Regions from separate parts of the Tenggerimyces flavus genome, predicted to be linked through region 1. Evidence: riboswitches for the same ligand, from Rfam matches in the RefSeq annotation. Region 1 holds a riboswitch; the other holds the start of a gene.

Evidence for each region. A riboswitch is a leader RNA that binds a small molecule or an ion and turns the genes downstream of it on or off. The one in region 1 is predicted to bind cobalamin.
Region 2: linked by a shared signal. The riboswitch ahead of metE (5-methyltetrahydropteroyltriglutamate--homocysteine S-methyltransferase) and the one ahead of JOD67_RS42055 (ribonucleoside-diphosphate reductase subunit alpha) in region 1 are both predicted to bind cobalamin.

What each region holds. Positions count from the first base shown of each region.
Region 1 covers NZ_JAFBCM010000001.1:5,364,607-5,375,004, forward strand. The annotation lists gene JOD67_RS25115 (hypothetical protein) at 1-221, opposite strand, end outside; gene JOD67_RS25120 (hypothetical protein) at 328-522, opposite strand; gene JOD67_RS25125 (alpha-amylase family protein) at 701-2,002, shown strand; gene JOD67_RS25130 (adenylate kinase family protein) at 2,007-2,663, shown strand; gene JOD67_RS25135 (GNAT family N-acetyltransferase) at 2,665-3,315, opposite strand; gene JOD67_RS25140 (TolB-like translocation protein) at 3,325-4,599, opposite strand; gene JOD67_RS25145 (sensor histidine kinase) at 4,712-5,764, opposite strand; cobalamin riboswitch at 5,903-6,167, shown strand; gene JOD67_RS42055 (ribonucleoside-diphosphate reductase subunit alpha) at 6,313-10,284, shown strand; gene JOD67_RS25155 (ribonucleotide-diphosphate reductase subunit beta) at 10,298-10,398, shown strand, end outside.
Region 2 covers NZ_JAFBCM010000001.1:7,847,376-7,857,773, forward strand. The annotation lists gene JOD67_RS36520 (PH domain-containing protein) at 1-343, opposite strand, end outside; gene JOD67_RS36525 (biotin--[acetyl-CoA-carboxylase] ligase) at 401-1,207, opposite strand; gene JOD67_RS36530 (phosphoenolpyruvate carboxylase) at 1,230-3,878, opposite strand; gene JOD67_RS36535 (acyl-CoA carboxylase subunit beta) at 3,949-5,541, shown strand; gene JOD67_RS36540 (acyl-CoA carboxylase subunit epsilon) at 5,538-5,771, shown strand; gene JOD67_RS36545 (DUF885 domain-containing protein) at 5,791-7,449, shown strand; gene dgoD (galactonate dehydratase) at 7,941-9,086, opposite strand; cobalamin riboswitch at 9,143-9,363, shown strand; gene metE (5-methyltetrahydropteroyltriglutamate--homocysteine S-methyltransferase) at 9,484-10,398, shown strand, end outside.

The sequences.
Region 1 (10,398 bases):
TGCGGGAAGTCGACACCGGGTAGCGGCGTGGGGTGCCAATGCCAGGAGATCAGCTCCCGCCCGTCGGCGTCATCGAGGCGGTAGTCGTAGGCGACCGTGCTGACATGCCAGACCTTCGGAGCCTCCTCCACCATCCGGAAGCTGTGCGCGAGGCCGAAGTGGACATCGCCTTTCGTCGAGCGCAGCTTGAGAGGTTCGACGGACAGAGTCAGCGCCCCCACTTGGTCATGTCCCTTGCCCCCACTCGCCAACACCTGAGCGTTCGTCACGCACGACAAGGCCCGTTTGAGGGGCTCGAGGAACGCAGCTTTGGCTGCGGCAGCTGACCTACCGGGCAAAGGGGAGGAGCATGATCAGGTGGAGAACGTCGCGATCATCGAGATCCAACTGGCCTGCGTCGTACGCCGCCTCGAACTGCTCCAGCGTCAGATTGAGCAGCCGCCGCGTACGCTCGTCCAGCATCTCGCGGCCCTCGGCGCGGTCGAGCTCGACAACACCGGGCTCCCCGGTAATGGGGCTCATGGCCAGCCTCCTCTCGGTCACTTGCGCATCGCCAACGCATCACTAGGTCAAGGGTTGCACAGCTCACCGACATGAACCAGTTGCGTCGAGGAGGTGTGGACAAACGTTCGAGGTGACCTGAGGCGATCCCGTACCGGCCGATAGCGTGAGGTCGATCCGGCGAGGAAGGGACGCGGCCATGGCAGCTTGGGCCGACCACGCGATCTGGTGGCAGGTGTACCCGCTCGGCTTCGTCGGCGCGGAACGTTCCGCCCTGCCGCCGGACGCTGAACCGGTGCATCGCCTCGACCGGTTGGAGGCGTGGCTCGACTACCTCGTCGGCCTTGGCTGCAACGGGCTCGCGCTCGGGCCGGTGTTCGCGTCGGAGACGCACGGGTACGACACCGTCGATCACCTCCGGGTCGACCCCAGGCTCGGCGACACGCACGACCTCGACGCGCTGATCGCCGCCTGCCAGGCGAAGGGTGTCCGCGTGCTGCTCGACGGCGTGTTCAACCACGTCGGACGCGGGTTCGGCCCGTTCCAGGACGTGCTCGCGCACGGCCGCGCGTCGGCGTACGCGAACTGGTTCCGGCTCGACTGGACCGACGACGGCTTCGACTACGCGGACTTCGAGGGTCACCGGCAGCTCGTCGCGCTCAACCACGACGAGCCCGCCGTCGTCGAGTACGTGGCCGAGGTGATGACGCACTGGCTCGACCGCGGCATCGACGGGTGGCGGCTCGACGTCGCCTACGCCGCGCCGTTGCCGTTCTGGCGCCAGGTCACCGATCGGGTGCACGCGCGGCACCCGGACGCGTGGCTGTTCGGCGAGGTGATCCACGGTGACTACGCCGGCTTCGTCCGCGAGGGTGGCCTGGACTCGACCACGCAGTACGAACTGTGGAAGGCGATCTGGAGCTCGCTGAACGATCGCAACCTCTTCGAGCTGGCGTGGGCGTTCGACCGGCACGCGAAGCTGCTCGAGGAGTTCGTTCCCCAGACGTTCGTCGGCAACCACGACGTGACGCGGATCGTCAGCAAGCTGGTGGACGAACGGCATCTCGGCCACGCGCTCGCGGTCCTGTTCACGCTGGGCGGCGTGCCGAGCGTCTATGCCGGCGACGAGCAGGCGTTCCGCGGCGTCAAGGAGGATCGGGAGGGCGGCGACGACGAGATCCGGCCGGCGTTCCCGGCCGCGCCGGACGCGCTGGCGTCGGAGGGTTGGCCGCTGTATCGGCTGCACCAGGACCTCATCGGCCTGCGCCGGCGACATGCCTGGCTGGTGCGGGCGTCGGTGCGGGTGGACAAGCTCGCGAACCAGCAGCTGGCGTACACCGTCTCCGCCGCGGACACCGAGGAACGGCTGCTCGTTCTGCTCAACCTGGCCGACGATCCGTTTCGGTTCGACGTCCCAGCGGGCATGGTGAAGCTGAAAGGCTCGCGCGAGGCGGGAGAACCTGCCATCGTCGAAGCACACGGGTGGTCGATCCTGGGGTGATGTGATGCGCAAGTACGTGATCATGGGCGTCCAGGGCAGCGGGAAGGGCACCCAGGCCGACCTGCTGGCGGTCGACCTCGACCTGGTGCAGATCAGCGTCGGCGACATGTTCCGCTGGCACGTGAAGAACCACACGAAGATCGGCGCCCAGGTCCGCCGCGTGATGGCCGCCGGCGAGTTGGTGCCGGACGACCTGGTGGAGTCGCTCGTACGTCAGCGCCTGGAGCAGCACGACTGGAACTTCGGCTTCATCGTCGACGGATTTCCGCGGAACGCGCGGCAGGCCGAGTTCTTCCTGGAGAGCTACGACATCGACGGCGTGATCCAGCTCGACCTGCCCGACGAAGAGGTCCGCCGCCGCATCCTCGCCCGTCGCCTGTGCTCCAAGTGCGGCATGGACTACAACCTCATCGCCGACCGCCCCACGGTGCCCGACCGCTGCGACGTCTGCGGCGGCGAGCTCGTCAGCCGCGAGGACGACACCGAAGAGGCGTTGGCGGCACGGCTGAAGGACTACCACGAGAAGACGAATCCCCTGCTGGATCTCTTCCGCCGCAAGGAGTTCGTCTTCGCCGTCGACGCCCGCGCCGACAAGGCGACCGTGCAACAGGAGATCCGCGCCAAGCTCAACCTCCCGCCCTACCAGGGCGAGGAGAGCTGAGCTACTCCTTCTCCGCGCCCAGAAAGGCCAGGCAGGGTTCGACGCCTTCGAGGGTCGCGTCGACCGTACGGTGCTGCTCCCACGCTTCCCGCGTCAGCCGGAAGTGCTGCTCCAGAGCGACCTTGCCGCGAGAGATGCCCCGCCCCATCCCGTTCTCCGCATACCCGAGCTTGCGCGACACCGTCAGCGAAGCGGGGTTGTGCAGGTAGCCGGTCGACACCGCTTCTTCCGCGCCCAGGCCGGCGAAGGCCAGGTGCAGCATCGCCGCGCGCATCTCGGTGCCGATGCCACGACCCTGGTAACGCAACCCCAGCCACGACTCGGAAGTCACCTGGCGCTGGATGGCGAAGTCGTCGGCCTCCACCTCCTGCACGCCCACCGGGTCGCCGTCGACGAAGACGACCAGGTTCAGAGCCCACGAGTCCGGCTTGATCTCGGACTGGCGCTTCCAATGTTGCTGGATCACCCGGCGAGAAAGCTTCGGACCAGGCAGCTCCGACCACGGGTTCCCGAACGGCATCATGTCCGGCTCGTGGATCCCCTCGGCGGCCAGCTCAGCCAGCGTGGCCAGCTCGTCGCCGGAGGGGAACCGCAGTTCCAGCCGAGAGGTCCGGACACGTAGGCCTAGCACGGGGATGTGGTCGATCAGCATGGCGACAGGCTAGCGAGTACGCACGAAGATGTCGTCCGCGTTGTTGCTGTCCCCCGCGACCAGGTTGGCGGCGTCCGAGGCGAACGCAACGACACCGTCGTCGCTCACTGTCGGGAAGCCGTTCCCGATTCCCGACGTGATCTGCGCGCCCGACGTGCTCACGCTCACCCGCGTCGTCGTCGCCGCCTGGCGATCGCGCAGGAAGACATCCGCCGTCTCATTCGTGTCCCCCGCCACCAGGTTGGAGGCGACCGAGCGGAACGTCACGTACCGCCCGTTGGGGCTGACAGAAGACTGGTCACTCCACCCGTTCGCCGCGGCCGGACCGACGCTCGCCTTGCTCGTCGCGCCCAGCTGCAGGTCGCGTACGTAGACCTCCGGGCCACCGACGAAAGGCCCGCCCACCAGGTCGGTCGCGTACGAGGCGAACGAGACGTACCGGCCGTCCGCGCTGATCGACTCGTCGAAGACGTCGCCCTGCGTCTGCGCACCCGAGCTGTTCAGGTTCGCCCGCACGGTGGTGCCCGCCAGAGTGTCGCGTACGAACAGGTCCCAACGCCCGTTCGTGTCGTCCGCCACCAGGTTCGTCGCACCGGAGCGGAACACCACGCGGCCGTTGTCGCTCACCGCGGTGGGCATCGCGTACGCCTCGGCGTTCCCCTGCACGCCCGCCGTGCTCAAGCTCACCCGCGCGATCGCGCCCGTCGTGAGGTCGGCGACGAACGCGTCGGCAACGCCGTTCGTGTCCCCAGCAACGAGGTTCGACGCACCCGCGATGAACGCCACGTAGCGCCCGCTCGGGCTGATCCCCGGCCGCCCGCTGAAGCCGTTCCCACCTGGAGTCACCAGAACCGTTGTCCCTGCGACGAGATCGCGCACGAACACGTCGCTCTGCCCGTTCGTGTCCCCGGCGACCAGGTCCGACGCGGAAGAGCTGAACGTGACGTACCGGCCGTCAGCACTGAGGTTCGGCTCGCTGCTGCCGCCATTGGCGTACCCACCGCCCAAGGCGACGCTCGCCAAAGAAGTGGTCCCGGCAACGCGGTCCCAGACGAACACGTCGAAGCCCGCACCGTTGTCGCCCGGCACCAGGTTCGTCGCCCCCGACTGGAACGCGACGTACCGCCCGGAACCGCTGATCGCGGGGTTTCCGGAGTCGTCGTTCCCCTGCGCACCAGCAGAGCTCACGCTCGCGCGCTCGGTCGAAGGCGCCGCGTACGCGGTCCCCACTGACATCCCCAGGCCGAGAAGGCCGACGACAAGCAACGTGACAGACCTGCGCATGTGATCCCCTCCCGTAAGACCGTGCGGGTCATCCAAGCCGAGGGGATGTCGATCGCATTGGTTTCTCGCGATTTCTCGCGGCAGCAAGCTGTCAGGCGTAGACCACTTCGCCTCAGCGAGCAGGCAAGGCGGTGACGAGCTCCCGCGCGACGCGCAGCACGGACGCCTCCACCTGTGCTGGTGGACGCGGCCCGAAGTGCAGGAACGTGAGCTGGTACCGACCGGCGGCCACGGCGATCCTGGCGACGTTGCCGACCGTGCTCGTCGCGGAAAGGTCTCCGAGCGAGACAGGCTTGGCAGACCAGCCGTGTGCCCACTGCCGGACCTCGAGCTCGGCGTCGTTAGCGTCGTCGTGCACGCGCAGGCTCACTGACAGACCGGCATGCGCACGGGAGACCTGGTCGGGTCGCACCTCGAACGGCTCACCGTTGTCCGACCAGTCGCACGCCGCGGCACGAGGCGCTTCGGCGCGGAAGCCGACGGTCTCCTTCGGCGTACCCGCCGCCGCGAGAGTGTCCGCCGGCACCAGCGCACAAAGGTCGAATGCGGTCGGCTCGGGAACGGGAGTCTCCGAGGGCGGCGGCGTGTACACCGCCTCGACCGTCGGCACCTTCGACCAAGCCGCGTTGGCCTCGCGGCCGACGGCGAGCAGGATCCGCTCGATCGTCGCGCGGTCGACCCGCACCTGCTTCCCGTTCGCCCAGTCGCGGGCGTACAGCTCCACCTCGAGCACGCCGTCCGGCCGGCAGACCAACAGCTCCTCGTCGACGGCATCGGAGTCGATCCACGCCCGTGTCCCGGGAACCTCGACGGGCCGCACGTTCTCGTCCTTGCCGCCGCCGGCGCGGTACGTGGCGTACTCGTCGCAGTCCTGTTCGGAGCTCGCCTCCGTCGCGACCGACAGCTTGCGGGTGAACGGGCGCCGGCCAGGGTCGGCTCCGCTGGTGTCCGCGGAGAAGTCCCACCCACACCTCGACCGCGTGTTGTTGGGGACGGTCTCCGACACGGTCGGGTCCGCCACGGCCGGGCCGACCACCTCGTCGAGCGTCGCCGGTGAGACCAGCGCGCACGCGTCGGGAGAAGGGAGTCGCGGCTCGGGAACGGCCGGTTCGTCGGTGGTCGACGTACAGGCGGTGGCCGCGATCACCACGCCCAGTAACGCCACGCAAACTCGCCTCATGTGTCGCGGATCCCCGTTCGTTCGCCCGTTGGCGGACAGCCTAGGCGCGGCGCAGGCGTACGGACGACGGAGGTCACGACACGCCAGATCTTGCGGTCCAACGACTTGTCGGACCCCGCATGTAGTGTCTGTCGAGCTGATGGTTCGACCGGCTCGCCAGGCCGGTCGAGGCAAGAGGGAACCCCGTGCGAATCGGGGACTGCCCCGCAGCGGTGAGCGGGAACGAACGCCGTCACCATCCAGCGAGCCCCAATCGCTGGAGGGTCGAGCACTGGGTGTCACCACGAGCCTGGGAAGCGACGGCTATTAGGCCACCCCCGCCGACCTTCCCCCTCCGGTCGGTGGTCTGCCCGCGAGTCCGAAGACCTGCCATCGGTGTGCGCCCGCGAGGACAAGCGGGCGCGCAAGGTGCCGAGCCTCGCGGGAGGGCTCAGGGACGCGCAGCGCCGACCCCTCGGTCGGGCGCTGCCCTCTCCCCTGCCGCGAAGTCGAAGCCGCGAACGCCAGACCGCAGCTCGCGAGGAGAGAGTTCCGTGACCCAAGCACCACCAGCACCCACCCAGCAGGTCGTCCGCCGCGACGGCAGCACGTCGCCGTTCGACCCCAGCAAGATCTCGGTCGCCCTGACCAAGGCGTTCCTGGCGGTGGAGGGACGCCAGGCCGGTGACTCCAGCCGCGTCCACGAGACCGTACGAGAGCTCACGGCGTCGGTCGCCGCTTCCCTGACGAGGCACCAGAGCCGGACGTTCCACATCGAGGACATCCAGGACCAGGTCGAACTCGCGTTGATGCGCGACGGCCACCACCGGGTCGCTCGCGCGTACGTCCTGTACCGCGAGGAGCACGCCCGCGCACGGCTCGAGCGCGACGTCCCCGGTGAGTCCGAAGCCACGCCGCAGCTACAGGTCAAGCAGATCGACGGCGAGCTTCGCCCGCTCGACACCGCCCGCCTCACGCGTCTCGTCGAGGACGCCTGCGCCGGGCTCGACGGAGCGAACGCCGAGGCGGTGCTCGCCGAGATCAGGCGCAACCTGTACGACGGCATGACGGTCGCGGAGCTCGAGGTCGCCCAGATCATGGCGGCCCGGACGTTCGTCGAGGCCGACTCCGACTACGCGTTCGTCAGTGCCCGGCTGCTGCTGGACAAGCTGCGGCGCGAGGCGCTCACGTTCCTCGCCGACCGTCCCGACGAGGCGCGCCGCGAGGAGATGGCTTCGCGCTACCCGGCGTACTTCAAGTCGTATGTGCACCGCGCGATCGAGCTGGAGCTGCTCGACCCCGAGCTCGCCCGGTTCGACCTGGACCGGATCGGCAAGGCGCTCAAGCCCGAGCGCGACGAGCAGTTCCAGTTCCTCGGCCTGCAGACCCTGTACGACCGGTACTTCCAACACTCCGACGGCATCCGCTTCGAGCTGCCGCAGGCGTTCTTCATGCGCGTCGCGATGGGTGTCGCGATCCGCGAGATCGACCGCGAGGCACGCGCGATCGAGTTCTACGAGCTGCTCTCCTCGTTCGACTTCATGCACTCCACGCCGACGCTGTTCAACGCGGGGACGACCAGGCCGCAGCTGTCGTCCTGCTTCCTCACCACGGTCGACGACGACCTCGACGGCATCTTCCAGGGCATCAAGAACAACGCCCTGCTCGCGAAGTACTCCGGCGGACTCGGCAACGACTGGACGCCTGTGCGCGGCATGGGCGCCCACATCAAGGGCACGAACGGCAAGTCCCAGGGCGTCGTCCCGTTCCTCAAGGTCGCGAACGACACCGCGGTGGCTGTCAATCAATGCTTTGCGCCAGCAACACCCGTCTACACAGCAGATGGCGTCAAAGAGATCCAGGCCGTCGAGGTGGGCGACCTTGTTCTGGGAATCAGTGGAACGTACCGCGAGGTCACCCAGAAGTTCGTCTACGACAACGTCGACATCACCGTCGACGTGAACGTCAAGCATGCGATCGACCCCGTGACGGTCACGGCAGGCCACCCGTTCTACGCCATCCAGGGGGTTCCGCTCGAACAAGACACCAAGCGCACCTACGCATCGCTGGCCAGCGGCAAGGTACGCCCCGACTGGGTAGCGGCCGGCAAGCTCTGCAAGGGCGACTATGTCGCCCAGGTCGTGCCGAAGGAAGTCGTTCCCGTCCCTGGCTTCACCGACGACGACGCGCGCCTCTACGGGGTCCTGCTGGGTGACGGACACCTGGCGAAGGACGGACTCGAGTGGGGAGTGTGCGGAAACCCGCAGCGAGACGCCCATCTGTCGTTCGTCCGCGACTACCTCAATGCTCGCGGTATCCACTTCTGGGAAGCTCACCGCGGCCACACCTTCGCCTCGATCAGATGGGCGTCGGGTGAGCCAACGCTTCCCTTGACGGGCGACGATCTCTACGACGAGCATGGCGACAAGCGCATCTCCCGACGCTTCTCGCACCTGCCGCATGCTCAGACCCGTGCGCTCCTGCGCGGCCTGCTCGAGACAGACGGGGGTGTGTCGCGCGGCGTAGAGATCTCCTTCACCTCCACTTCGAGGCCGCTCACCGCCGGCCTCCGGTACCAGCTGCTGCGTCTGGGGATCCCTACCGCCGGCCAGTATCGAGTACGGGACACGAGCCATGTGGGTCATCGCTCCGACGGGTCCGAGATCACGTTCAGTGGAGTGACCAAGGCGTTCGACGTCCGAGTCCCCGCGGTCCCGGAGATCGCCGAGCTCGTCGGCGCTCGGCCGATCCACAAGAAGAACTGGCTCGAGCACCGCGGCATGCTCTTCACGAGGGTTCGCGACGTGCACGAGACCGAGATCGCACCCACGGTCTTCGACCTCGAGGTCGAGGGCGACGAGTCCTACATGACCGTCGCGGGGCTCGCTCACAACGGCGGGCGCCGTAAGGGGGCGGCGTGCGCGTATCTCGAGACGTGGCACATCGACATCGAGGAGTTCCTCGATCTGCGGAAGAACACCGGGGACGATCGGCGCCGGACGCATGACATGAACACCGCGAACTGGGTGCCCGACCTGTTCATCCAGCGGGTCGAGGCGGACGGGCCGTGGACACTGTTCTCCCCCAACGAGGTGCCGGAGCTGCACGACCTCTACGGAACGGCTTTCGCCAAGCGGTACGAGGAGTACGAGGCGGCGGCTGAACGCGGCGAGCTCAAGGTGCACCGCCGCATGCGTGCGGTCGAGCTGTGGCGCCGGATGCTGTCGATGGTGTTCGAGACCGGGCACCCGTGGATCACGTTCAAGGACCCGTGCAACCTGCGCTCGCCGCAGCAGCACTCCGGCGTGGTGCATTCGTCCAACCTGTGCACGGAGATCACGCTCAACACGACGGTCGACGAGGTCGCGGTCTGCAACCTCGGCTCGGTCAACCTGCTCAACCACGTGCGGGACGGTAAGCTCGACAAGGAGCACCTCGCGCGGACCGTGCGCGCCGCCGTTCGCGCGCTGGACAACGTGATCGACGTGAACTTCTACACGATCCCGGAGGCACGACGCTCCAACCTCAAGCACCGGCCGGTCGGGCTCGGGCTGATGGGCTTCCAGGATGCTCTGTTCGCGCTGCGGATCCCGCTGTCGTCGCAGCAGGCGGTGGAGTTCGCCGACGAGTCGATGGAGGTGATCTCGTACCACGCGATCGCGGCGTCGTCGGAGCTCGCGGCCGAGCGCGGTTCGTACGCCTCGTTCCCCGGATCCCTGTGGAGCAAGGGGATTCTGCCGATCGACTCCGTGGCGCTGGTCTCCGAGGCACGTGGCGGCGACGTCCTGATGGACACCTCGTCGACGCTGGACTGGGCGACGTTGCGCGAGCAGGTCAAGACCGTCGGCATGCGCAACTCCAACGTGATGGCGATCGCGCCGACCGCCACGATCTCCAACATCTGTGGCGTCGGGCAGTCGATCGAGCCGCTGTACCGCAACCTGTACGTGAAGTCGAACATGTCCGGCGACTTCACTGTCGTCAACCCGCACCTCGTGCGCGACCTCAAGGAGCGCGAGCTGTGGGACGAGGTCATGGTGAGCGACCTCAAGTACTACGACGGCAGCCTCGGCCCGATCGACCGGGTGCCGGACGACCTGAAGGACTTGTATGCGACGGCGTTCGAGATCGACTCGAGCTGGCTGGTCGACGCGGCGTCGCGCCGGCAGAAGTGGATCGACCAGGCGCAGTCGCTGAACCTGTACGTCGCGGCGCCGAACGGGCGCAAGCTGGACGAGCTGTACCGGCACGCGTGGCGGAGCGGGCTCAAGACCACGTACTACCTGCGTTCGCAATCGGCAACGCACGTGGAGAAGTCGACGATCAAGGGCACCGACGGGAAGCTGAACGCGGTCTCGCCGGTGATCCCCGTTCCAGCGGCTGCTCCGGCACCGGTGCCCACGCCGGCGGCGACCGTTCCCGCCGTGCCGGTGCCGGCCACCGTGCCTACCGTCGACATCGAGCTGCCGGACAGCGATGCCGCGTTCTGCTCGATCGACGACCCCGACTGCGAAGCCTGCCAGTAGAAAGTTCATGGACATGACCGATACGCAATCCAGCATTGACACCACCGGGCTCGGTGAGATCGAGCGCGGCGCGGGCCGCATCAGCGTCGACGACAAGGCGATGATCAACGCTCG
Region 2 (10,398 bases), 2.5 Mb from region 1:
CGTACGACACGTCGTTGATCCGCGTCAGCGGGATGTCCCGCCCGGTCCGCGTGATCACCCCGTGCCGCGTGATGAGCCGGCGGCTGGTGACGGTGTACGTCGAGGTGAGCCACTGCAGGAACGGCCAGATCGACCAGACGATCACGATGATCGCCGCGACCGCGACGATGCCGATCCGGAACCACTGCTGGTTGGGGTTCTCCGGCAGGATCGCGGCGACGAACGCGGCGATGCCGACGGTGAAGATCAGCACGAGCACCGGGCTGATCAGCTTCTTCCAGTGCGTGCGCACCGAGGCGACGATGTGTTCGTCCTCGCCGAGGAGTTTCGCCGAGATCCCCATCACGTGCTCCTTCGTCCCCTGTGCTGTGTTGGCTCGATCATGCCGGAGCGGCCTGGCTCACCGCACGTGTACCACGTCGCCCGCGCCGAAAGGCTGTGCTTCCCCGTCGTCCGGCTGGACGACGAGCCGGCCGTCGGTGTCGACGTCGGTCGCCATGCCTTCGACGATCCGATCGGGCAGCAGGATCCGTACCCGGCGTCCCAACGTGGCGCACCGCGTCTTGTACGACTCCCGCAAACCGTCCGGATCGCCCGAAACGTCCTGCCAGGCGTCGACGAGCGAGCCGAGCGTACGCAGGATCGCGCGCAGCAGCGGATCGCGGTCCCCGTCGGCACCCTCGGCGGTGAGTGACGTGGCGGTGTCGGTCGGCAGCTCGTCCGGGCGGGTGGACACGTTCAGCCCGATCCCGACGATCGCGGCGTCCTCGTTCCGCTCGACCAGGATGCCGGCGAGCTTCTTGTCGGCGAGCAGAACGTCATTCGGCCACTTGAGCCTGGCCTCGAGCTGGGTGGTCTGCTTGATCGCCTCGACCACGGCGCAGCCGACGAGCAACGGGAGCCACGGCCACCGCCGAGGCGGAACGTCGCTGGGCCTGAGCAGGACGGAGAACGTGAGCGCCGACCGCGGCGGCGTGGTCCAGGTGCGATCCAACCGACCCCGGCCGCTGGTCTGGTGCTCGGCGACGAGCACGGTCCCGGCCGGCGCGCCCTCCCGGGCGAGCGCGCCGAGGTCGGCGTTCGTCGACCCGGTGCTCGCGACGACCCGCAGGTCGGTGACGAACCCGTCCGGCCGCACCAAAGCCCGCCGCAGCGCCGCCTCGCGCAGCGGCGGACGGTCCAGATCGAGGAATGGCGAGCCAGTCACGATCTCAGGCTAGGCGCCAACCTCACCCGGTGTTCTGCAGGCCCGCCGCGATCCCGTTCACGGTCAGCAGGACGAGCCGGCGCAGGCGCTCGGACTCGCCCTCGGACAGCTTCTCGGTCCGCAGCCCGCGGAACGCGCGGAGCTGCAGGTACGACAGCGCGTCCACGTACGGGTTCCGCAGCTGCACCGCCCGGCCGAGCACCCGCCGGTTGGCCAGCAGCCGGTCGGTCCCCGCCACCTTGAGCACCCACGACGTCGTCAGCGCGTGCTCGGACAAGACCAGCTCGGTCAGGTCCTCGCGGTTGCCGAGGTCGAGGTACCGCCGCGCGATCCGGGCGTCGGTCTTCGCCAACGACATCTCGACGTTCTCCAGCATCACCGCGAACAGAGGCCACTCCGCGGCCGCCTCCTGCAGGGCGCCCACGTCGCCGACCGCCTCGAGCGCGGAGCCGACGCCGTACCAGCCGGTCAGGTTGACCCGCGCCTGCGTCCACGCGAACACCCACGGGATCGCGCGCAGGTCCTCCAGTGACGACACCGACAGGCCGCGTCGCGCCGGACGGGAGCCGATCTGCAGCTGTCCGAGCTCGTCCACCGGCGTCACCCGCGCGAACCACTCGGCGAAGCCGTCGGTCCGGACCAGCCCGCGGTACGCCGTCCGCGCCGCGTCGTCCATCGTGCGCGCCAGCTTGCTGAACTTCTCCGCGGCCCGGTCCGCACGCTCGTTCACAGCCGGCGTTGACGCCAGCAGCGTCGCCGCCGAGACCTGCTCTATGTGCCGCCGCGCGATGATCGGGTCGCCGTACCGCGCGAAGATCACCTCGCCCTGCTCGGTCAGCTTGAACCGCCCGCTCACCGAGCCCGGCGCCTGCGCGAGCACCGCCCGGTTCGCCGGACCGCCGCCCCGTCCGAGCGCACCGCCGCGGCCGTGGAACAACGTCAGCACCAACGAGTGCTGGTCCGCCCACTCCGCGATCGCCGCCTGCGCGTCGTACAGCGCCAGCGTCGCCGACAACGGGCCGACGTCCTTGGCCGAGTCGGAGTACCCGAGCATCACCTCGTACCGGCGCCCGGTCTCCTCCAGCCGCTGCCGCACCGGCGCCAGCTCCAGCGCTGCCTCGAGCACCGTCACGCTGCGCCGCAGGTCGTCCTCGGTCTCGAACAGGGGAACGACATCCAGCGCGATCGGCCGCCCCTCGAGCGCGTGGTCGGCCAGCTCGTACACCGCCGCGAGGTCGGACGGCTCGCGCGTGAACGACACGACGTACCGGCGGCACGCGTCCGGGCCGAAGCGCTGCTGGATCTGGGCGATCACGCGGAAGACCGCGAGCACCTCTTCGGTCTCCGACGACAGGTCGCCGCCGGCGCGCAGCTCGGCGAGCGCCCGCGCGTGGATCCGCGAGTGCTGCCGGACCTCGAGCTCGGCCAGGTGGAAGCCGAACGTCTCGGTCTGCCAGATCAGGTGCTGCAGCTCGCCGTACGCCTGCCGCGCGGCACGCGCCGCGGCCAGCGAGGACTGGATGATCCGCAACTCCGCAAGGAACTCCACCGGCGACGGGTAGCCGATGTCGGCCTGCCGCAGCCTCGTCCCCGCCAGCCGTTGGGCCGCGAACAGCAGCACCTGCCGGTGCGGCTCGCCCGGCGAGCGTGTCGCGATGTCCTCGGACTGGTCGGGGTACGCGGCGCGGATGTCGCTCAGCAGCCGGCGGACGGCGGGCGACGGCGGCGTGGTCTCGGCGTCGGCGGTGAGCGCCCGGCCGATCCGTTCGCACGCCCGCTCCAACGCACGCAGCACGTGGTCGGCCTGAATCGCCATAGCCCGTTGGGTAAACGCGGCGGTCACGTACGGGTTGCCGTCGCGGTCGCCACCGATCCACGAACCCAGCCGGACGAACGCGGGCACCTGCGGCGGCGACGTTCCGGCGCGCTCCCCCGACAGCTGGTCGTCGAGCCGCCGGTAGACCTCGGGCAGCACCCGGAACAGCGTGTCGTCGAACACCGTCATCGCCGTCCGGACCTCGTCGAGCGGCCCCGGCTTCGTCACGCGGATCTGCGCGGTCCGCCAGAGGACGTCGACCTCCTCCAACAGGTGACGGCGGTTCTCGGCGAGGGTGGTCGCACCGAGTCGCGGGTCGTCACGTTCGGACAGCAGAACGGAGATCCGCCGGATCGCGGTCGCCACGGCACGGCGGCGCGCCTCGGTCGGGTGCGCGGTGAGAACGGGGCGGAACTCCAGCCCGGACAGCATCGCGAGCGCCTGCTGCTCGCCGTACTCGGCACTGGCGTTCCGCATCGCCGCCGCGAGCGAGTCGCGCTCGGGAGTGCCCTCGGTGTCCTGCTCCCGCAGCGCGCGAACGCGGTGGTACTCCTCGGCGAGGTTGGTCAGGTGGAAGTAACAGGTGAACGCGCGCGCGACGTCCTCGGCGCGTTCGAGCGACCAGGAGGTTACGAGGCGCTCGACGTCGACGGCGGCGTTCTCCGCCTCGACCAGGTCGTCGCTGTGGGCGGCGATCGTCAGCTCGCGAAGGCGTTCGACCGCGTCGAGCAGCGCCTGCCCGCCGTACTCGCGAAGCACAGTGCCGAGCAGCTCGCCAAGCAGGCGGACATCGGCGCGGAGCGGCGCGGGCACTTCGAAGCGGGCGTGCACGCGCGCTTGTGCTGTGGTGGGCATGGACAAGACTCTATTCTTTGGAGGTTTCTTCCACCTAGCGCGGTGGCAACGGGCAGGTAATGTGCTGGCCATGGTCGCGCAACCCGAGGAAGAACTCCCGGACATCCACACCACGGCAGGAAAGCTTGCCGACTTGGACAGCCGACTCGACGAAGCCGTCAACGCCGGATCGGCCCGTGCGGTGGAGAAGCAGCACGCCCGCGGCAAGCTGACCGCCCGGGAACGCATCGCGATGTTGCTCGACGAGGGCTCGTTCGTGGAGCTGGACGAGTTCGCCCGGCATCGTTCCCAGAATTTCGGTCTGGAGAAGAACCGCCCGTACGGCGACGGGGTCGTGACCGGGTTCGGCACTGTCGGTGGGCGTCAGATCTGCGTGTTCAGCCAGGACTTCACGATCTACGGCGGCAGCCTCGGCGAGGTGTACGGCGAGAAGATCGTCAAGGTCATGGACCTCGCGATGAAGACGGGCTGCCCGATCGTCGGCATCAACGAAGGCTCTGGCGCGCGCATCCAGGAGGGGGTCGTCTCCCTCGGGCTGTACGGCGAGATCTTCCGCCGGAATGTCCATGCGTCCGGCGTGATTCCACAGATCTCGCTGATCATGGGAACGTGTGCAGGTGGGCACGTCTACTCCCCCGCGCTGACCGATGTCACCGTGATGGTTGACCAAACATCCCACATGTTCATCACCGGTCCGGGCGTGATCAAGACCGTCACCGGCGAGGACGTCTCGTTCGAGGATCTCGGCGGAGCCCTTGCCCACAACACGAAAAGTGGCAACGCGCACTACCTCGCGCCGAACGAGCAAGACGCGGTTGACTGGGTCAAGGCGCTCTTGTCATACCTGCCGCAGAACAACCTCGAGGACCCGCCGGCGTACGACGAGGACGCCGTTCTCTCCATCACAGCAGAAGATCGCGAGCTGGACACGCTCGTACCGGACTCGCCGAACCAGCCGTACGACATCCGCCAGGTAGTCGAGCATGTGCTGGACGACGGGGAGTTCCTCGAGCTGCACTCGTTGTTCGCGCCGAACATCGTCGTCGGGTTCGGCCGCGTCGACGGTCAGTCCGTCGGTGTGGTGGGCAACCAGCCGTTGCAGTTCGCGGGCTGCCTGGACATCGACGCGTCGGAGAAGGCGGCCCGGTTCGTGCGGACCTGCGACGCGTTCAACCTCCCGATCCTCACGTTCGTGGACGTTCCGGGCTTTCTGCCGGGCACCGACCAGGAGTGGAACGGCATCATCCGGCGCGGCGCCAAGCTGATCTACGCATACGCCGAGGCGACCGTCCCGTTGGTCACGGTGATCACGCGGAAGGCGTACGGCGGCGCGTACGACGTGATGGGCTCCAAGCACCTCGGCGCGGACATCAACCTGGCTTGGCCATCCGCGCAGATCGCGGTGATGGGCGCACAGGGAGCGGTGAACATCCTGTACCGCAAGGAGCTCGCGGCCAACTCCGACCCGGACGGTCTGCGGACGCAGCTCGTCGAGGAGTACGAGGACACGCTGGCGAACCCGTACGTCGCGGCCGAGCGCGGCTACGTCGACGCGGTGATCCATCCGCACGAGACCCGGGTCGAGATCGTTCGCGCGCTCCGGCTGCTGCGCACCAAGCGCGAGACGCACGCGCCGCGCAAGCATGGGAACATCCCGCTATGAGCGAAGCTTCGGAGGAGACCCGACCGGTGCTGCGCGTCGTCAAGGGTGACCCGACGCCGGAGGAGTTGGCGGCGCTCGTCGCGGTCGTGCAGGCGCGGGCCTCGTCGGCGTCCGGCCCGCCCGCGGTTGGTCGCGAGGAGAAGAGCGGCTGGGCAGCGTATTGGCGTTCGGTTCGACAGCCCGTTCAGCACGGCCCTGGCGGATGGCGAGCGAGCGCGCGCCCGCGCTGAGACCGTAGGCTCTGCGTTCATGCGTGACATCACCGAGATCGCTGACGATCTCGTCGACCAGCAGGCCGCGCTCGACCCGATCCAGGCGACCTACGCTGGCATCAAGGGCTACGACGCGGAGCTGAACGACTACTCCCCGGACGGCTTCGCGGCACGGCAGGAGCTCAACCGCCGTACGCTCGCCGAGCTCGCCGCGACCGAGCCCTTGGACGAGCGGGAGCGGGTCGCCAAGGACGCGATGGTCGAACGGCTCGGCCTGTCCGTCGAGCGGTACGAGGCGGGTCTGCTCACCAGCGATCTCAATGTCGCCGCGAGTCCGCTGCAGTACGTGCGCGGGGTCTTCGACCTGATGCCGACGGCTTCGGAGGAGGACTGGCGGACGATCGCGCAGCGGCTCTCCGGCGTTCCCGCGGCTTTGGCCGGCTACCGGCGTTCGCTCGCCGAGTCAGCTGACGCCGGGCGGGTGGCCGCGCGCCGGCAGGTCGACGCGTGCGCGGACAACTGCCTTTCCTGGGCGGCGGACGACCTGTTCGGCGGGCTCGTCGCCCGTTCCGAGGTCGACGGCGCGCTGCGCGCAGACCTCGACCGGGCCGCCGCCTCCGCGACTGCCGCGCTCGGTGAGTTCGAGACGTTCCTGCGTCAGGAGCTCTCGCCCAAGGCACGCGAGAAGGACGCTGTCGGCCAGGAGCTGTACGCGCTGAACTCGCGCTACTTCCTCGGTGCCTCGATCGATCTGCACGAGACGTACGCATGGGGCTGGGAGGAACTCGCCCGGATCGAGCGCGAGATGGAGTCGGTGGCGGACAAGATCGTTCCCGGCGGCAGCGTCTCGGACGCGGTCGCTGCGCTGGACGCGGATCCGGAGCGGCAGCTGGGGAGCAAGGAGGAGTTCCGCGACTGGATGCAGGAGCTCGCCGACCGTACGGTCGCGGAGATGGCTGGCGTCCACTTCGACATCCCGGACGCGGTACGGAAGATCGACTGCCGGCTCGCTCCGACCAGCGACGGCGCGATCTACTACACCGGCCCGAGCGAGGACTTCACCCGCCCGGGCGCGATGTGGTGGTCGGTGCCGAAGGGCGTGACCACGTTCTCGACCTGGAAGGAGTACTCGACCGTCTACCACGAGGGCGTGCCGGGGCATCACCTTCAGGTCGCGCAAACCCTGTACCGCAAGGACATTCTCAACCGCTGGCAGCGACTGATGTGCTGGATCTCCGGGCACGGCGAGGGCTGGGCGCTGTACGCCGAGCGGCTGATGGACGAGCTCGGCTACCTCGACGACCCGGGCGCTCGGCTCGGCATGCTGGACATGCAGAGCCTGCGCGCCGCCCGGGTGGTGGTGGACATCGGCATGCACCTGGAGCTGCCCATCCCGAACTACCGTGGGAGTGGCTGGCACACCGGTGAGCGGTGGAATCCCGAGCTGGGCTTGGAGTTTCTCATCGCTCATAGCCGGATCGATGTGGAGTTCCTACGCTTCGAGCTCAACCGGTATCTCGGGTGGCCGGGGCAGGCGCCGTCGTACAAGGTGGGCGAACGGATCTGGCTGCAGGCTCGTGCGGAGGCTCAGGAGCGTGCTGGGGCTGCGTTCGATCTCAAGACGTTCCACCGCCGGGCGCTGGACCTGGGATGTCTTGGCCTGGACCCTTTCCGCGAGGCTCTGCGCCGACTCTGATAGGAGAAGGTGCGCCGCACGAGCTCCGCGAAGGTCCTGTCTAGGTCCCGGACGGATGAGCGCGAAGACTTTTGGTCGCCATAGCGCGCATAGGCTTCGGGCTCATCCTGGGTGTGGCAGGTGTGACTCGCGTGACGACCACCAGGGTCGGGCGGGCGTGGCGCGTGGTTGGGGTGGGTGGGGCTGAGCACGGTTAGTGCGGAAGGTTTGGGGTGCTATGGCGCCCATAGTTTCCGCGCTGATCTGGGATGTGACTGGTGTGAGGTCTCAGGTTGCCGACTCGATTGTTGTGTCGGCGAGCAGCCCGGTCATGTGGGACTCGCGTGGGCTGTCGCGGCGGTCGATTGTGGTGACCAGTTTGAAAAGCCGCCGCCCCACCCCCGAACGGGTGCCCGGGGGAGGCTTCTCGTCGTTCAGGTCTGCTGCCGTCGTGGGTCGCCTGTGGGCCCCCGGTCACTTGTCGTGCAGATGACACCGGGCTTCCGTTTACCTCACCATTCTGCGAGGGAGCCGTCGTCTCTTCTGAAGGTCGGCGTCCTCCACCTGTGGCCCACTTCTGCTGCGCGCTCCACTGCTGCTGCGTCCACTTCGATGCCCAGGCCTGGCCCCGTCGGCCGGCGAACGTAGCCGTCTGCGAAGCCGAACACCGACTTGTCCACCAGGTAGTCGAGCAGGTCCGATCCCTCGTTGTAGTGGATCCCCAGGCTCTGCTCCTGGATCAACGCGTTCGGCGACGCGAAGTCCACCTGCAAGCTCGCCGCCAGTGCGATCGGGCCCAGCGGGCAGTGCGGGGCCAACGACACGTCGTACGCCTCGGCCATCGAGGCGATCCGCCGCACCTCGGAGATCCCACCAGCGTGCGACAGATCCGGCTGCGCGATCGCGATTCCCTTGTCCAGAACGCGCTTGAAGTCCCACCGCGAGAACAGCCGCTCTCCCGTCGCGATCGGGATCGACGTCGAGGAGACGATCGAGCCGATGTGCTCGGACATCTCCGGCACCAGCGGTTCCTCGACGAAGAACGGCAATGACGGCTCGAGCAACGGCAGGACACGCCGCGCCATGGCGACAGTCATACGCCCGTGGAAGTCGATTGCCACGTCGAACTCCGGCCCACACGCCGCGCGCACTGCGGCCACCCGGGCGGCGATGGACTCCGCAGCGCCGGCCGTGTCGATCCGGCGCAGCTCGCCTCCGCCGTTCATCTTGATCGCCGTGAAGCCCTGCGCCTTCATGTTCAGCGCCGCGTCGGCCACCTCCGCGGGGCGGTCGCCGCCGATCCAGCCGTAGACGCGCATGCGGTCGCGGACGTGACCGCCGAGCAACTGGTACACCGGGACGCCGAGCGCCTTGCCCGCGATGTCCCACAGCGCCTGGTCGACGCCCGCCACGGCGCTCGAGAGCACGGGGCCGCCTCGATAGAAGGTGCCCTTCGTCATCACCTGCCAGTGCTCCTCGATCCGGAGCGGGTCCTGGCCGACGAGGTAGTCCGCGAGCTCGTCCACAGCCGTCGCGACCGTGTGAGCACGCCCTTCGACGATCGGCTCCCCCCACCCGGTGATGCCCTCGTCGGTGTCGATGCGCAAGAAACACCAGCGCGGCGCCACGAGGTAGGTCGTGAGGCGGGTGATCAGCATGTGGACGGTCCTCTCACTCTGTGGTCTTCTCGACGCTAGCTCAGATGACGGTGCCTATAGTCGATCCCGCGGTTGGTTCGTCTGGTACCGGACACTCCGGGACCGGACGAGGCAAGAGGGAACCCGGTGTGACTCCGGGACTGCCCCGCAGCGGTGAGTGGGAACGACCGCCGTCAGACGCACTGGGCGCGAGCCTGGGAAGCGACGGCCAGTAGGACAAGCGGCGACAGCCGACGAGCCCACGAGTCCGAAGACCTGCCCACCGCCCACGCGCGACCGGCGCGTGGTTGGTCCACGGCCTCGAGGGGTGGCTGCCGGACACGAGCGGCGCGATCATCGCGCGCCTTCGCGTCCCCACCTTGCCCCACGACAGCCGTCACGCGAGGGAAGGACCCTGATGACAGTCAGCACCACCGTTCTCGGCTACCCCAGGATCGGTCCGCGCCGCGAGCTCAAGCGCGCGACCGAGTCGTTCTGGAACGGCCGTACGTCCGCCGCCGACCTCCAGGCCACGGCGAAAGAGCTCCGCACGAACGTCTGGACCACGCTCCGCGACGCCGGCATCGAGCAGCTCCCGTCGAACACCTTCTCGCTGTACGACTCCGTGCTCGACCAGGCCGTACTCGTCGGCGCCGTCCCCGAACGGTTCGCCCACCTCACCGACGAGCTCGACCGCTACTTCGCGATGGCCCGCGGTGTCGAGGGCATCGCGCCGCTCGAGATGACGAAGTGGTTCGACACGAACTACCACTACCTCGTGCCCGAGCTCGGACCCGAGACCACGTTCGCGGTGTCGGGCCGCAAGCCCTTCGATGAGTTGGCCGAGGCTCCCGGCTCGCGTCCGGTGCTCGTCGGGCCGCTGAGCTTCCTACTGCTCGCCAAGCCCGATGCCGATGCGCCGAAGGACTTCCGGCCGCTCGACCTGCTGGACCGGCTGCTGCCGGTGTACGAGGACCTGCTCGCCCAGCTCGCGCAAGCCGGCGCGGAGTGGGTGCAGCTCGACGAGCCGGTGCTGGCCGCCGACCGGTCCGCGGAGGAGCTCGCGGCGCTGCAGGCGACGTACGAACGACTCGCCGCCGCCACGCAGCGCCCGAAGCTCCTGGTCGCGAACTACTTCGGCCCCTACGGCCAAGCACTCCCCGTCCTCGCGAGGACCGGCGTCGAAGGCCTCGCGCTCGACCTGGTCGCGGGAGCCGCCGACCTCGACCAGATCGCCAGCGCCGGGCTGGGTACGAAGACGATCTACGCCGGTCTCGTCGACGGCCGCAACGTCTGGCGCACCAACCTCCCGGAAGCCCTCTCCATAGCCGCC